Regions from separate parts of the Paraburkholderia sp. 40 genome, predicted to be linked through region 3. Evidence: predicted binding sites of a transcription regulator. Region 3 holds the regulator's gene; each other region holds the start of a gene.
The links. Region 3 encodes FNR, which switches genes on or off when oxygen is low (the NO sensors DNR and NnrR bind a similar motif). Its sites were predicted from a motif close to TTGATNNNNATCAA; they were not measured.

Region 1 (5,331 bases), on a different contig from region 3:
GCAGGAGCGGCTGCCGGCCGGCGTGTCCGCGTTCGAGGTCATGTGGCCCAGCTATTGCGACTTCGTGCGGCAACGCCTGCCCGAGCTGCGTGTGCCGCTCGCGAGCGATCACGCCTACTACGTATTGCTCGAGACTTGCGGCGCGGACCCGGAACGGCAGTCGGCGGCTTTCGAGGAATTCCTCGCCGACATGTTGAACGCCGGCGTGATCGCCGACGCCGCAATCGCGCAATCGGACGCGGACGCCGCGGCGTTCTGGGCGATTCGCGACGCGCCAGCCGAATATCCGCGCCTGATCCCAGGACGCATCTCGTTCGACATCAGCTTCGCGGTCGCGCAGGCGGGCGACGCGGCGCAGCGTTGCGACGAGCGGTTGCGCGCGCGCTGGCCGCAAGCGACGATCCTCGTCTATGGGCATCTCGGCGACGGCAATCTGCACGTAGTGGTGCAAGAACCTGGCTGGACCGACGAGGCCATCGACGACGTCAAGCGCGTCGTCTATGAACTGACGGGGGAAATGGGCGGTTCGGTATCGGCCGAGCATGGGATCGGCGAGGAGAAGCTGGGCGTGCTCGGCCTGTCACGCTCGCCGGCCGAACTCGCCGCGATGAAGGCGATCAAGCTCGCGCTCGATCCGCACAATATCCTGAACCCGGGCAAGGTGATCGCGATGTAGTGTGCGCGGCGCGAATCTGCGTGCGCAGCCACGGCGCTTTCAGCCGCTCGGGAACGCGCTTCTCCGACGTGACATCCAATCCCGTATCCGCAACGGAGTATGGGCGATGTCATGTGAAACTCATCCACACAGTGCTGGCGGCGGCGCTCGCGTTAGCGAGCATCGCGTCTAATGCGCAAGGCTCCGGGCCGAGCGATCCGCAGATTGCCGCGATCGTCGTGACGGCCAATCAGGTCGATATCGACGCGGGCAAGCTCGCGGAAACCAAAACGAAATCGAAGGACGTAAAGGCGTTCGCGCAGCAGATATGAAAGCGTGATCGACGCGCCCGAATCCATCGAACATGCCGATGCAATGACCACGCACGACGACGATGCCCCCGACCAGGCGTTTGCGCGTTCGCAAGTGCGCGCGCTGCTCGAACGCAAACTCGATGAATTGCCCGAGCTGTTTCGCGTCGTATTCGTGCTGCGCTCGATCGAGGAAATGAGCGTCGAGGAGACCGCGCGGTGTCTGAACATTCCCGAAGCGACGGTGCGGAGCCGGCATGTTCGCGCGCGCAGCATGTTGCGCGAGTCGCTTGCTCAGGCACTCGATCTCGCCGAGCGCGACGTGTTCGAATTCGGCGGGGCAATCCATATGCAACGCGCCCCATTCGGGCAACTCGAGCCCGAAATGACCTTCGCGCGACCATTGCCGCGTGTCCTTGTCGAGCCAGAGAATGGCGAAGGCCATCGGGTTGACACGATCGAACGTGTCGAGATGAACAGTCAAACGCATGACATGTCTCCGCAATGTACACGACTGATTCGCATTGCCGGCGCCATCGCGCTCGGCTCGGGCTCGCCATAGGGAACGCCGGCCCTCAGCGCGGACGCCGAGCACACGAGCAGACAGTTTCGGATTCGCGCAATCACGGCACGTACTCCCGTATCAGGAATAAGATCAGTGTACGGGCGGCGAAACCGCCCTTATTGACTTCGATCAAACGGTCTACGGCGCGCGGGCCGATCGCGCGACACAATGGCGCGCCTACGCTGATGAGAACGGCGCGCGCCTCGCTGTCTGCGATGACGGCAGCTTGTCGCTGCCGAAGCATCTGAAGGAGAACCCGATGCGAGCGATGGTGTTCGACGGCAGCTCGGCGACGCTGACCGAGCGGGAAGTGCCTGATCCGCGGCCCGGTGCCGGCGAGATCCTGATCGACGTTCATGCGTGCGGCGTGTGCCGCACGGACCTGCATCTGGTCGATCGCGAGCTCGAGCATCCAAAGTGGCCGGTGATTCCCGGCCACGAAATCGTCGGCGTGGTGGCCGCATTGGGCGCGGGCGTCAGCGGTTTCACGGTGGGCGAGCGGGTCGGCGTGCCGTGGGTCGGGCGCACCTGCGGCAACTGCCGCTACTGTCTGTCCGCCCGCGAAAATCTCTGCGACGACGCTGGCTTCACCGGCTACACGATCGACGGCGGCTACGCCGAGCGCACCGTCGCCGATAGCCGCTACTGCTTTCATCTGCCGCCGCACTACAGCGATATCGAGGCCGCGCCGCTGCTGTGCGCGGGTTTGATCGGCTATCGCACGTTGAGCATGGCGGGCGACGCCGAACGGATCGGCATCTACGGTTTCGGCGCGGCCGCGCATCTCGTCGCGCAGGTGGCGCGTCACCAGCAGCGCACCGTCTATGCGTTCACGCGTCCCGGCGACCACGCGGCCCAGCAACTCGCGCTGCGCCTCGGCGCGGCATGGGCCGGCGGCAGCGACGAGGCACCGCCCGGCGAACTCGACGCCGCGCTGCTGTTCGCGCCGGTCGGCGCACTGGTGCCGCTGGCGTTGCAGGCGGTCGCGAAAGGCGGCGTGGTGGTGTGCGGCGGCATCCATATGAGCGACATTCCGTCGTTCCCGTACGCGTTTCTGTGGGGCGAGCGGCGGGTGGTGTCGGTCGCGAATCTGACCCGCGACGATGGGCTTCAGTTCATGCGCAGCGCCGCCGAGATGCAGCTCGCGATCGAGACGACGACTTACGCGTTGCGCGACGCGAACCGCGCGCTCGACGATCTGCGCAACGGCAACCTGACCGGCGCGGCCGTGCTCGCGGTCCGCCCGTGATCCGCTAGCGAGCCGTTGGCGCTTGATACAGATCAAGCCGCGTGCCGCGTTGGCGTTCATCATGTAAGCGCGAACCGTTGGCGTCCCCGTCACGGGCCGAGGTGTGAAGCGACGCGGTTGACGCGCCGCCTTGCGGTGCGACGATCCGAGGAGAGCCGATGAACACTGCTGCCGAGCGCAACACCTTCCACCGCGTGATGATCGCGTCCGCGGGCGGCAGCGGACTGCCGCTCGGCACGCGCGTCGCCCGGCAGTTGGTCGCGGCGGATGCGCGCTTTCGTCTCGTCGATATCGTTTGCAATCCTGCCGCGCTTTATCCGACGCTGATGCTCAGCTATCCGGACTGGTGCGAGGCGCATCGCGCGATGCTGCACGGCGCGCAGGCCGCGCTGCGCGACGCGGTGATCGCGTTGCACGGCGTCGTCGCGGCGACCGACGCCGAGATCGTCGATCTCACCGCGCTGCATCAGGGCGCGGCCGAAGCGCTCGCCCACACGGCGACGCAATGGGACGCGGATCTGGTCGCGGTGGCCGCGCATCCGCGTGAACATCGCTGGGACAGCCGTATCGATCCCGAGGAACTGGTCGCGTCGATCGGGCGTCCGGTGCTGTACATATCGGCGAGGTCGACCGACGCGAGCGATGCCTCGGCGGTGAGCCGCGTGCTGGTCGCGATCGATGGCAGCGACACCGCGCTCGACGCGCTGCGCACCGCGCTCGCGGTAGCGCCGCCCGACGCGCGCATCAAGGTCGTCTACGCGGCCGACGACCGGTTCGCGTGGTGCGAATGGCTGCCGTTCGAAGTCGTGTCGCAGCATCGAATCGATGTCTTGCGGCGCGGCGCGGCGATGCTCGAACAAAGCCGGCGCGCGGCCGAAACCGCGTTGCTCGAGTTCGACGATGATTCCGGCGATGCGTCGACCGCGATTCTCGACGAAGCGCAACGCTGGCACGCGGACCTGATCGTGATGGGTTCGCACGGCATGCGCGGCGCGCCGCACCCGTTGCCGGGGCACGTGACGTCGCGCACGCTGCGCGACGCGGCGTGTCCCGTGCTCGTGTGTCCGCGCGGCGCGTCGTCATTGCGGGCGGACGACGTGCTGCACGGCGAGTGGCGGGAGCCGTATCTGGGCAGTGCGGGCGGGCCCTTTTATCTGTAGCAGGAGCGCGCCACGCGCGTTGACAAATCCAACCTCAGTGGAGAATCGGCATGTACCAACATATCCTCGTCGCGCTAGACGGCAGTACTTTCTCGAAACGCGCGCTGAAAGAAGCGGTGAATCTCGCCGCGTTGACGAAGGGCGTCGTGCATCCGGTTTATGTGGTCGACAAGACGCCGCTCTTTTCCTATGCCGGCTATTACGACCCGCTCACGCTCGTCGACGCGTTGCGCCAGGACGGCCAATCGGTGCTGGAGGAGGCCGAACAGGCCTGCGCCGCCGCCGATGTGCCTTGCCGCCCTGAAATGATCGAGTCGGAGAGCCTGTCCGACGACGTCGCCGCGATCGTGCTGCGCCACGGCGAGCAGATCCACGCCGATCTGCTTGTGCTGGGCACGCATGGGCGACGCGGCGTGCGGCGCCTCGTGATCGGCAGCGTGGCGGAGCGGGTGCTGCGTTTCTCGACCTGTCCGGTGCTGCTCATGCGCGAGCAAAGCACCGGGGATGCGCCTGCAGAGTAACCCGCGACAGCGGGGCGCTGCAGCGCGTGAACATTACGCGAGCGCGTCGGCCGGTATCTGGATCGAGATCCTGAAGCCATGGCCCGGCGAGCTGGTGAACGACACGTTGCCGCGCAACTGCCGCACGCGTTCGCGAATGCCGAGCAAACCGAATGAATCTGTTCCCCGCGACCGATCCAGCGCGACACCCACGCCGTCATCCTCGATATCGAGCGATACGATGGGGCCCGCGCAGGTCATGTCGATGCGTACGCGGCTGGCCTGGGCGTGCCGCGCGACGTTCGTCAACGCCTCCTGAACGATGCGAAACAGCGCCGTCGCCGCGAATTCGCCGCAAACCGGCTCGGCCGGTTCGAGATGCACGCTCGAGCGCACGTTGTAGCGTTTCGTGAAGTCTTCGGCCAGCCAGTCGGGCGCGGCGGCGAGTCCGAGGTCGTCGAGCAGCGGGGGCCGCAGATCGGCGGCGATACGCCGCAGCGAAGCGGCCATCCGGTCGATCTGCTTTTGCAGTTCGTGCGTCTGCGCGGCCAACGGCTCGGTGTCGGCCTGGCTTTTCAGCTTCGCTTCGAGCAGCGCGACGCTCATTTTAGCGCGGTCAGCCGTTGGCCGAGATCGTCGTGCAGTTCGCGCGCCATACGTTTCTGCTCGTTTTCGCGGGCGATTTGCACGTGGGTGGATACCTGATTCGCGCGTTCGAGTTCCGCGAGGCGCATGCGCTCGGTCAGGTCGCGCGTGATCTTGGCGAAGCCGAGCAGCGCGCCCGACGCGTCGTGCACGGCGGAAACGATCACGTTGGCCCAGAAACGCGAGCCGTCGCGACGTACGCGCCAGCCCTCGTCCTCGGCGCGGCCCACGGCTGCGGCGACTTCC
Region 2 (5,331 bases), 1.1 Mb from region 3:
ATCGCACAACTACGGCAACTCGATCCGGCGGATCACCTCGGCTTCGGCGCTGCAACGGTCCGTCTGAGGAGACACACGATGTCCAAACAGCCCGCCATCGCATCGTTGGCCGACGACAATCTGGCAGCCGGCGGCGTGGCAGCAGTCGACCGTGCGCTGAGCGCGACATGGCCAACGAACCGGCGATGACAGCGCCGCGTTCGCACCACCTTAGTCGAGATACGGACCGCCCCCTAAGGTCGGACGTGCTGTTCTCGACGCTTACCGAATTAGCGCCGACACGGGGGCCGCTTCCGATCGTGATCGTGCCAAGGTCCGCCAAATCCAGATTTGACTTGTCCGAGCCATTCGCCTCAGTCGCGATGTCGCGGCCCCGACACGCCGCAAGTCCGACAGTCCTTTCAGAGACGCTTGATCTCGACACCGTATTTCCTCAGCGCGTAGCCAATCTGGCGCGGCGTCAGTCCAAGCAGCCGCGCCGCCTTTGCCTGCACCCAGCCGGATCTTTCCATGGCGGCGATGAGACGCTCGCGGTTGGTCATCTTCGCATCACTTCCGAGGACTGCGCCGCAAGCCGCTAACGGAGCCCGCTCGCTGCCGACAGGCTGGACCGCAGCAACCGCGCCCGACGTCGCAGCCTCAGCCCGCGGCGTAGCGGGCTTCACGGGCACTGGTACGATTGGCCCGGGCTGCAGCGCCATTTCGTCCGATCGGCTCTTCCACAGCATCGCGGACAGGCACTGGCCGTGGCAGCAGGCAAAGTCGTTTCTCACGATCGCTGGTCCCGGCGCCAGGGTCGCGCTCCGCTGCACGCAATTCTCGAGCTCGCGGACATTGCCGGGAAAACCGCAGTTCATCAATACTTCAATCGCGCTCGCATCGAAGGTCAGCGTACGGCCGTTCTCGCTGTTGAAATTCTTGAGAAACTCAACGGCGAGGAGCGGAATATCACTGCGCCTTTCACGCAACGGCGGCAACAGCAAGGGAACCACGCTGATGCGATAATAAAGGTCGGCGCGGAACTCGTTCCTTGCCACCGCCTCTTCCAGGTTTTTATTCGTGGCGGCAATCACGCGAACATCGACCTTAATGGTCTGGTTGCTGCCGACGCGCTCGAATTCTTGCTCCTGCAGGACGCGCAGCAGCTTTGCCTGGAACGAGGCCGAGATCTCGCCGATCTCGTCCAAAAAGAGCGTCCCCTTGTCGGCGAGCTCGAAGCGCCCCTTGCGCGAATTGAAGGCGCTGGTAAAGGCACCCTTCTCATGACCGAACAATTCGGATTCCAGCACCGTCTCATGGAGCGCCGCGCAATTGAGCTTGATGAAGGGCCGCTTGGCGCGCGGCGACAGCTCGTGAACGGCCTTGGCGACCAGCTCCTTCCCGGTACCGGATTCGCCGCGCAACAGAACTGTGCTGTTCGATTCGGCTACCACCGCGATCTTCGCGAGCAGCCCGCGCAGCGCCGGGCTGTCGCCAATGATCCCCTCGATCTGAAACTTCTTACGCTCCCCTGCAGGGTGCTTGAGCTCGGACAATGGCTTTTGCAGCCCGTCCTTCCCCGCCATCAGTCGCTCGCGGTCGCTCTTGAAAAAGCGATGCAGCTTCACCGTCTGCCCCACCAGGTTGGCGACCATGGTAAGCAGCGGCACGTCGTAATCGAGCCGGAAGTTCGACCCATAGTCCAGGATGCGGTCGATGGTCAGCGTGCCTACGACTTTCGCGTCGATGCGAATAGGGACGCCAATGAACGACACTCGCACGTTGTCGGAGGCACCGAGCACGCCCATGTCGGCGGCACTGAAGCCCGAATGCACCGCTATGTTCTCGGCGACGAGCGGCCTGTCCGACGCCATGATCTGGTCGATTGCCTTCTGCGGCAGGCGCATCCGGTAGTGCTCATCGCTGCCTTCGCTCCAGTCCGCGCCAACGGTAATGTCCGGTACGCCATCATCGTCGAAGAGAGAGACGATACCGAGCCGCATCTGAACAAACGATTGCAGGAGATCAATGACGTTGGCCAACGTGACTTCGAGCCGGTAGGGGGCGGTGAGTACCTTCGATATTTCGAAGATGCCGGTAAGCACGCTCTCGTGCCACTGCACAATAGGGACCGCGTGGTCCGTCTCGGACTTTGAGCTAGGCCTTTCGCGTACGGAAGCGATATGCAGCATGACGACGTCCCCGTTGTGGGGACCGTGCTCCCCGTCACCTTGTTCGGATTTGCGGGCATTGTGTTGCATATCATCCTCGATCTAGCGCCCAATTTCACGGGCTGACTTCAAAAGATAATGCCTTTTCATGGAAGGACGGTGAAACTGTAGTGCCTTGATTTACTTATTTTCTGCGTTTGCGATCTCGCTGTGTGGATTCCGTTAGGAACGCGAGTTCCATTGATGTCGCTCAAATCAACTGCGATTTGTCTACTCCAGGTGCAGCCGATTACAGGTGTCGTCCATCATTGATTGCTGCCTCGGTGCCCGTGAGATAACTCGCCGCATCCGAGCATAGGACGAAGATGATCTATCTTTGTGACCTCTTCGGGCGTGCCCACCCGGCGCAGCGGGATATTTGGCACAAGAAGCGCTTCCGTGTCGGGCGACAAAATGTCCGTCTTGAACTGGCCGAGGACGTATGGAAACTGTTTTCAGATCGTCAGATCCGAGCCTATCGGTCCGATTAATCTGGTTTGATAAGTCATGGCTGCGTTAGCGTAACGTTTCAAGTGCAAAAAAAAGCCCCTCCGGGCTCTAGGTGCCAGCCATCCTCACTACCTCTATTGTTTTGGCAACCCCAAGTATCTTCACGACGCGCTTCAGGTTGGTAGGCCAACACCTGTAGACTCATTTCGGTGCTGACCCGTCCGAGCGTTCGGGTCAGGAAGTGTGTGGCCCCCAATCCAGTGCTTCAGCGTGCCGAAGACATGTTCGACAGTGCTTCTGCGGATGGTCATTGCATCAGGCTTGCGCTCTAGCCGACGCTGCATTGCCTCAAGTATATGCTCATGTTCCCATCGTCGAATGCCCCGGTAGTCGCTGGGTGACATCGTTCCTTGAGCGGGCAACGCGGGCAGGCGGTAAGCGCCTCGCGTCGGCCGTTCGTGATGTGTCGCGCGCATGTGGCACGCTATCGGTAACGCGTTGATCGATACCTCGCGGATACCGGCAGGAGACGTTGCGGCGATCAGGTTGTCGCTGACGGCGGAGTGGATTGCGTGGGCAACTTGCCGACCATGTTCCAGGGCAGCAGTTCGTCGATGCGACTGATTTTGTGGTCCGCGATGTGAGTCAGGATGTATTCCAGATATGCACGGGGGTTGATGTCATTCAGTTTGCACGAGCCGATCAGACCGTACATGGCAGCGGCCCGTTCGCCTCCACTGTCGGAGCCTGCAAACAGGAAGTTTTTCCTCCCCAGACTTACACAGCGCAGAGCGTTTTCGGCGAGAGCGTTGCTGATCTCAATACGACCGTCTTCGCAGTACAGAACGAGTGCGTTCCATTGATTGAGCGAGTAGCGTATCGCCTTGGCCAACTCGGATTTTGCCGACAGGGTCGCGATCTTGTCCGTCATCCACGCCTTGATGGTCGCGAGCACCGCGAGGCTTCTCTCCTGCCGTACGCGCAATCGTTCGGCGGCGGGCTCGCCCCGGATATCAGCCTCAATGTCGTAGAGTTCGCCGATCAGCTCGAGTACGTGCCTTGTCGACTCAGTCGGCGTGCGGACATGAACGTCGTATATGTACCGTCTCGCGTGATCCCAGCAAGCCGCCTCACGAATCTTGCCGCCTGCATACAGCTCGTCGAAACCACCGTAGGCGTCGGCCTGCAGGACGCCCTTGAATCCGGCCAGATGAGTCTGCGGATGTATCCCCTTTCGGTCGGGCGAGTAGGCAAACCAGACTGCGGCCGGGTCCGTCGAGCCCGAACGGCTGTCGTCGCGAACGTACACCCACAGGCGACCCGTGCGCGTCTTTTTGTTGCCCGGTGCAAGCACCGGGATCGGCGTGTCGTCCGCGTGCAGCTTGAACGTTGCCATCGTGTAGACGCGCAGCGCTTCGGTCAACGGCTCGCACAAAGCCTCGCACTGGCCGACCCAGCGCCCCATGCTGGCGGGGTCGAGCTTAACGCCGTCACGCGCGGCAATTGCCGACTGCCGGTACAGCGGTTGATGATCAGCGAACTTCGAAACGAGGATGTCAGCAAGCAGGCCCGGATGCGCGATGCTGCGCTCAATTGGCAAGCCCGGCATCGGCGGCTGCGAGATGTGATTGCAGCAGGTGCAGACCGCCTTGCGGCGGATCGTGCGAATCACCTTGAACATGGCGGCGACACGGGCAAGCTGCTCGGACACGTCCTCGCCGAGTGGCCGCATGGTGTTGCCGCAGTTCGGGCAGCTCGGATCGGGTTCGAGCACGCGCTCTTCACGCGGCAGATGGGGCGGCAACGCCTCCTTCGAGGCTGCTGCGCCGGCGGGCACACTTGTGCCCGATGTGCGGTCGCGGCGAACATCCGCGACACCGCGCCCACCGCTCAGCTCATCCAGTTCCGTTTCGAGCCGCTCGATCTGCCGGTCCAGCTGCTCGGACTTGCGGCCAAACTGCACCCGTTTGAGTTTGTCGATCTGGGCCTTGAGCTGTTCGATCTCGATATCGCGCTCGGCAAGCTGGGCACGAGCCTCCAGCAGCAAGGCCTTAAGCGCATCGACGTCATCCGGAAGACGGGCATCATCGGTCATGCGCCGGAGTTTACGCGTGCCCCGAAGCGTTTACAACACCGATAGCGCCGCGGTTCGACGCGGCTGCCGCCAGTCAATGCCCTCGAGTAGCATCGAGAGTTGTGCCTGTGTCAGATGGACCTTACCGCCGTCGGCCTGCGGCCAGACAAACCGCCCTCGCTCAAGCCGCTTCGCCAGGAGCCATAGCCCGTCCTCCGTGGCCCACAGGATTTTGATGAGGTCACCGCGCCTGCCCCGGAAGATGAAGACGTTCCCGTCGAACGGATTCTCCTCCAGTGCAGTTTGCACCTTCGCCGCCAGGCCCTGAAATCCGGAACGCATGTCGGTGACGCCAGCCGCAATCCAGATGCGGGTGCCCGCCGGCAGCCCGATCATCGGGACAGTTCTCGTACCAGTAACCGCAGCATATCAGGCGACACGTTGCCGCGGATGCGCAGGCGTGCACGGTCAAATTCGATCTCGCAGACGTTCTCCGACACAGCCTCGCGCATGGACATCGATGTCTCGGTTTCGGCGACAACGCTCACCGGAAGAAACGGTGCAACGTCAACCTCTGACTGCTGTTGCACATGCGCCGGATGTGGTGCTCCGAATACG
Region 3 (5,331 bases):
GTCCTTTCACGCTCACAGGTACCGGCCATGCATATCCATTTCCCGCAGGAACGTCCCGAGTACTGCGCGCGCGATCTCGTCGTCGCCTTTCCGGCGGAGGTCGACGGTGAGCGCGTGCAGTGCGCCATCACCGCGGAGGCGCTGGAAGACCACTTCGGCGCGCCTTCGTTGCGTGAAGACGATCTGATCGAAGCGTTCGATACACACCGGCTGCCCATCGAGGCCGCCGCGCGAAATTTGCTGAAAGAAGTGGGCGCGAAGCCGGTCATGATGCACAGCGGCTACTTCCGCTTCCGGGATTGAAGCCGCGCGGCCGGGCCGCTGATCGGCCCTTTGACTGCGCCGCGCTACGACACCGGCACGGCGCTGCCACGGCCAACCCGGATCAGCAGTTGCGGAACGGCGTCCAGATTGAGCGCGGCGCGCAGGCGCTCGCGCAGCGAAGCCACTTCGATCAGTTGATTCAGGTAGGAAGCCGTCATGCCTTCGGAGGCGGCGGTGAGCAGCACCCGTTCGAGCGCCTGCCCGGCCGCGAGCCATGCGGACGCGTCATCCGTGCCGGTGCCGATGCAAAGCAGCAATGGCGAGCCGGCGACGAGTGTCTGATGCGCTGCGGCCAGACCGCCGCCCAGGTCGAAGGTGCGAACGATCGAACTCACCAACGGCACCGCGAAGTCGAGCAACCCGCGCGCGCCGGTCGACAACGCGGGCATGCCGTCCTGAAGACGCCGCGGATGAATCCAGCTAGCAAGTTCGCGGCGAAAGCGCGGGTCCTTGAATTGCCTCTGGTCGGCTTCACCGATCAACTCGGCGAGCTGTTCCCGACTCGCCGTGCTTTCAATGCAGACCGTATCGCAGCCTTCCGCCGTCCCCGCGTCCACGAGGCGCCGCTGGAATTCGGGTGGCGTGGGTTCGCCAGCGAAAATCTCACGCGTCGTCACGCGCAGCGCAATCGCATCGAACAGCGCGGCGAGGCCCTTGCCGCGCCGCAACTGATAATCAACTCGCGGTCGTACGGATCGACCACCGGCAGCGCGCGCATGTGGTCCGCGCACAGCGTCATGCAGTCGCCATCGACGATGAAATGCCACGGTTGAGTGTTGTGGTTCGACGGCGCGAGTACCGCATAGCGCAGCGCGAAGCGCAGTTTCTCGTCGATGCCCGCATGCGGGTCGAGTTGCCGTTCATCGACGGACCATGCCGTCGTGTTGGGAAGGGTGCTCATTCGGGGTCTCCTGACGCCGTGTCGGCTATGTTGCGTCAGACCATCCTGTCAGACAGCCCTGCGGCGGGCTTGACTCCGATCAAACGGCGGCGCAATGCCGGCTTGATTCAACTGCGGCGCGCGCGGCTACACGCGGGCGAGACCTTCCCTGTCGAGAATCCTGATCTGCTTGCCGTGGGTGTCGAGCAGGCCGTCCTTCTGAAACTTCGATAGCATGCGGCTGACGGTTTCGAGTTTCATCCCGAGGTAGCTGCCGATCTCTTCCCGCGTCATGCGCAGATGAAATTCGGCCTGCGAATAACCGCGCGACTTGAGCTTGCCCGACAGGTTCAGCAGGAACGTCGCGACCCGCTGGTCCGCGGACATCGTGCCGAGCAGCATCATCAGCGTGGCCTCGCGCACGATCTCGCCGCCCATCAGCCTGTGCACATGCTGCTGCAATGCCTTGACGTCGCGACACATGGCTTCGAGCAAATGGAACGGGATGATGCAGACCTTGCTGTCCTCGATGGCGAGCGCATCGCAGCTATGCTTGCCTGAACCGATGCCGTCGAGACCCAGCACATCGCCCGCAAGATGAAATCCGGTGACCTGTTCACGGCCGTCGCGATGCATCACGACGGTCTTGAACGAGCCCGCGCGAACCGCGTAGATGCTCTGGAACGAATCGCCTGCGCGAAACAGGGATTCGCCATTTTTGATCGTGCGCGAAGGGCAGATCAGCGCCTCGACCCGTTCGGTCTCTGTCGCCGTCAGACCTTCCGGCAAGCAGGAAGCACGCATCGCGCAACTCGAGCAGTTGGCGCCGCCGTGCTTCGGCGGGGCCGGTGCGAATCCGGGGTCTTTCAGTGCTTGCAGCGGAATCTGCGCGATGGTCCGGGTCTGGAAATATTCGGCAACGTCAGACATGATGGGCTCCGAGATGGTAGAGACCACGCGCGCAATGCTCGTGGGCAATTCGCTCGATGGTGTTGCATGCAAGATCGAATTCGCTGGTCTTGTCGAAGAAGTACTGCGCGCCGTTGGCGACGCACGCCTGCCTGAACCACGTGCCCGAATGATTCGTTAGCACGATCGTGATGACGGTGGACATGCTCTGCGCGAGGTTGCGCAGCAGGTCGATGCCGCTGCCGCCGCTCAGATGTAAATCCATCACCACGACGTCGGCTGCCGTCGCGCCGATGCCGTCCAGTGCCGCACAGAGTTCCTCCGCTTCACCGACGATCTCGACGCCTTCGATCGCACCGAAACGCGCGGCGATCCGTTTCCTGATCGAAATCGCGTCGTCCACGAGGAACACGCGTACGGCTGGGTATGACGGGCTTGAGTTCATGGCTCGAAGTATCGGCCGCGTCATCTCAAAATAAAATCAGCGGGGAACGAGATTCGGGTAGGCGAGCGCGAAGTGTTGTAGGGAATTTCCTACATACACTCTGTGACGGTAAAGCAGCCGCGCGAGGAGCCACGGATGTGACGGGGGTTAACGACGGAGCGGACCCAGTGACAGCGGCGCCATGACTGCGCTAGATTTCGTCGTCTTCGCCGAGCAGCTTGTGGCGCAGTGCATAGCGCACCAGTGCGGCTTCGTGAGGCATCTGCATTTTCTCGAGGCTGCGGGTTTTGTAGGTGCTTACGGTCTTGCCGCTGACGCTCAGTTCGGCGGCGATTTCCGTGAGGGTCTGCCCTGCTGCGATGCGCCGGAATACGTCGAATTCGCGATCCGACAGGCGCTGACGGGGCAGCGTGTCGGCGGGCTCGTTGAGGCTTTGCGCAAAGCGCTCGGCGATCGCGAGACTGGTGAGTACGAGGATGCGCAGCGCCGGCACTCTCCTTGGTGAGATAGCCCGATGCGCCGGCTTTGAAAGCGCGCACGGCGTACTGTTGCTCTCATGCCAGTAGCTGCGGTTGATGACGCGGAGCGCAGTGCCTGAAAGAGGGGTGGTCGAAGCCAGACGGCCGGCGCTTGATCCGCATCAAGCGTATTTCGGGTTTGAAACCGCAGACTGAACATCCGGGCACGTTTCGCCAGTGTTCGTTGGGGGATGCGTCAGAGTTCAGGAGCATGTCATGTACAAGCGGATTCTCGTAGCAATCGACGGCAGTCAGGCGGCCCAACTCGCGCTTCAGGAAGCGCTGACCATCGCGGAGGCGGCACAGTCGACCGTGACAGCGGTATTCGTCGCCGAACATGCTGCGCAAATGGTCGACGTCGGCATCGGCCTGATCGATCAGCAGAGCCGCTCGACGGTGTCGGCCGAGGCCGCGATGGCGACGCTGGAAGATGCTCGCGCGCTATTCGGGCAGCGTGGGGTGCGTGGCTTGACGCGAGTTCTCGACGCGTACGGCGAGGACATCGCGGGTGTGCTCTGCCGTATAGCCGGCGAATGCGAAGCCGATCTTGTCGTGATGGGCACGCATGGACGGCATGGAATAGGACGCTTGCTGCTGGGCAGTGTGGCTGAAGCCGTCTTGCGGCGCACCGAGGTGCCGGTCCTGCTGGTCCGGCGCGAACGGGATCTGGACGAGATACCCTCGGGCCTGTGACGGCATGAATTACAACCTCGGCCTGTGGATCGCGGACAAAAGAGGCGCCCTGACGAGCGGGCGCCTTGAAAGTTTCGTGAGGGGCTATCGCCGCGTAATGCCTAAAAACCCGTACATCGCGAATCCGTTTCGAATCAGTGTGACATCAGCACCGGCACGGTCATCGACTGCAGCATGGTTCGCGTGACGCCGCCGAGCAACCTTTCCTGAACGCGCGCATGCCCGTACGCGCCCATCACCAGTAGATCGATATGGCGGTCGGCAAGCATGTTCAACAGCAGCGCGCCGGTCGATACACCGTCCACTCCGGGCGTCCCGGCGAATCCCGCTTCGATGCCGTGCCGCGCGAGCCAGGCGGCGACGTCGATGCCGGCCGGTTCACCGCTCTGCGAATGGCGCTGCACCATCATCACGGTGACGAATCTCGCCTTCTTTAGCACCGGCAGTGCATCGGCCACGGATCGCGCGCTTTCGCGGCTGCCGTCCCACGCAATCAACACGCTTTGCCCGAACGACCGGACGGCTCCGGCGTAAGGCAGTACGATGGCCGGGCGGCCCGCACTCATGACCACGTCCTCTACAAAGTAACGGGCGATATACGACGACGGCTCCTCCGGATCGGACTGACCGAGAATCAGAAGGTCCGCGTGGCGAGCGTGCAAAGCCGTTGTTTCGACCGCATCACCCGCTGGCGCGCGCCATTCAACGCTCAGGCCGGCGCGTTCGCCGGCCGCCAGGAAGCGTGCCCGGGCGTCCTTCAGATTGGCGTCGCGTTGCGCTTCCTGCGCAGCCACCCAGGCACCTTCTCCATCCAATAAAATCGGTCGTGCGAGTTCCTGGCACACCACGTACAAGCCGATCAGATGCGCTTCGTACCGGCGGGCCAGGTCGAGCGCGAATTCGGTGCGCGCGGCGCTATACGGACTGTCGTCCAGATGCACGAGCAGAGTTTTGCAGTTCATGATCGCTCCTTGGCAGCTTCGGCCGTTGGCGATTGTTCGCCTGTAGCCGGGTTCACGCAGTGCGCGGAGATCAGGAGCACCGGGCACTGCGCAATGCGCAGAAAGCGTTCGGCGACGCTGCCGAGCACCATCCGCCGGAAACCTCGGCGCCCATGGGTGCCTATCACCACCACGTCGGCCTTGAACTCGGCGGCGGCGCGCTGGATGCATTGCGCGACGTCGTCGGCGCCCGGATCCGCCTCGACGATGCGTGGTGAGCCCGCCACGCCGGCGCGGCGCATGCGGGCGGCGGCGTCGTCGGTCACATGCGCGCCTTCTTCGAGAAGCGTGTCGCGGACATAAGAGGGATCGTAAGAGGGCACGTCATACGTCATGAGCGGGACGTTCACAACATACAACGGTTGCAATTGCGCGCCGGCTTCGCGTGCAAGTTGCAAGGCGGCGTCGAGCGCATGACTCGACACTTCACTGCCGTCGACCGCAACCAGAATCTGCTGGTACATGGCGAACTCTCCTTAAGGAGGCGGCTTGGGGCCGCGCCTGCAAAGCGCCTTCGATTGTCAGTGCGACATCAGCACCGGCACGGTCATCGACTGCAGC

Region 1: OKW28_RS21190 (universal stress protein) is a predicted target of FNR. The motif match lies at 2,803-2,816, and genes of this name have one in related genera.
Region 2: nifA (nif-specific transcriptional activator NifA) is a predicted target of FNR. The motif match lies at 2,391-2,404, and genes of this name have one in related genera.

Annotation. Positions count from the first base shown of each region.
Region 1 is NZ_JBNPVY010000003.1:1,223,575-1,228,905, reverse strand. It holds gene OKW28_RS21215 (FAD-binding oxidoreductase) at 1-676, shown strand, start outside; partial or broken gene OKW28_RS21210 (DUF4142 domain-containing protein) at 790-984, shown strand; partial or broken gene OKW28_RS21205 (sigma-70 family RNA polymerase sigma factor) at 995-1,309, shown strand; partial or broken gene OKW28_RS21200 (DUF3564 family protein) at 1,307-1,456, opposite strand; gene OKW28_RS21195 (zinc-dependent alcohol dehydrogenase family protein) at 1,791-2,780, shown strand; gene OKW28_RS21190 (universal stress protein) at 2,939-3,940, shown strand; gene OKW28_RS21185 (universal stress protein) at 3,991-4,461, shown strand; partial or broken gene OKW28_RS21180 (sensor histidine kinase) at 4,495-5,331, opposite strand, start outside.
Region 2 is NZ_JBNPVY010000004.1:1,506,373-1,511,703, forward strand. It holds gene OKW28_RS28535 (hypothetical protein) at 1-189, shown strand, start outside; gene nifA (nif-specific transcriptional activator NifA) at 402-2,240, opposite strand; partial or broken gene OKW28_RS28545 (transposase) at 2,748-3,075, opposite strand; gene tnpC (IS66 family transposase) at 3,181-4,734, opposite strand; gene tnpB (IS66 family insertion sequence element accessory protein TnpB) at 4,765-5,109, opposite strand; gene tnpA (IS66-like element accessory protein TnpA) at 5,106-5,331, opposite strand, start outside.
Region 3 is NZ_JBNPVY010000004.1:363,947-369,277, forward strand. It holds gene OKW28_RS23330 (DUF1488 domain-containing protein) at 28-303, shown strand; partial or broken gene OKW28_RS23335 (nitroreductase family protein) at 348-1,225, opposite strand; gene fnr (fumarate/nitrate reduction transcriptional regulator Fnr) at 1,352-2,134, opposite strand; gene OKW28_RS23345 (response regulator) at 2,127-2,558, opposite strand; partial or broken gene OKW28_RS23350 (LuxR C-terminal-related transcriptional regulator) at 2,749-3,112, opposite strand; gene OKW28_RS23355 (universal stress protein) at 3,293-3,769, shown strand; gene OKW28_RS23360 (universal stress protein) at 3,904-4,731, opposite strand; gene OKW28_RS23365 (universal stress protein) at 4,728-5,234, opposite strand; gene OKW28_RS23370 (universal stress protein) at 5,292-5,331, opposite strand, start outside.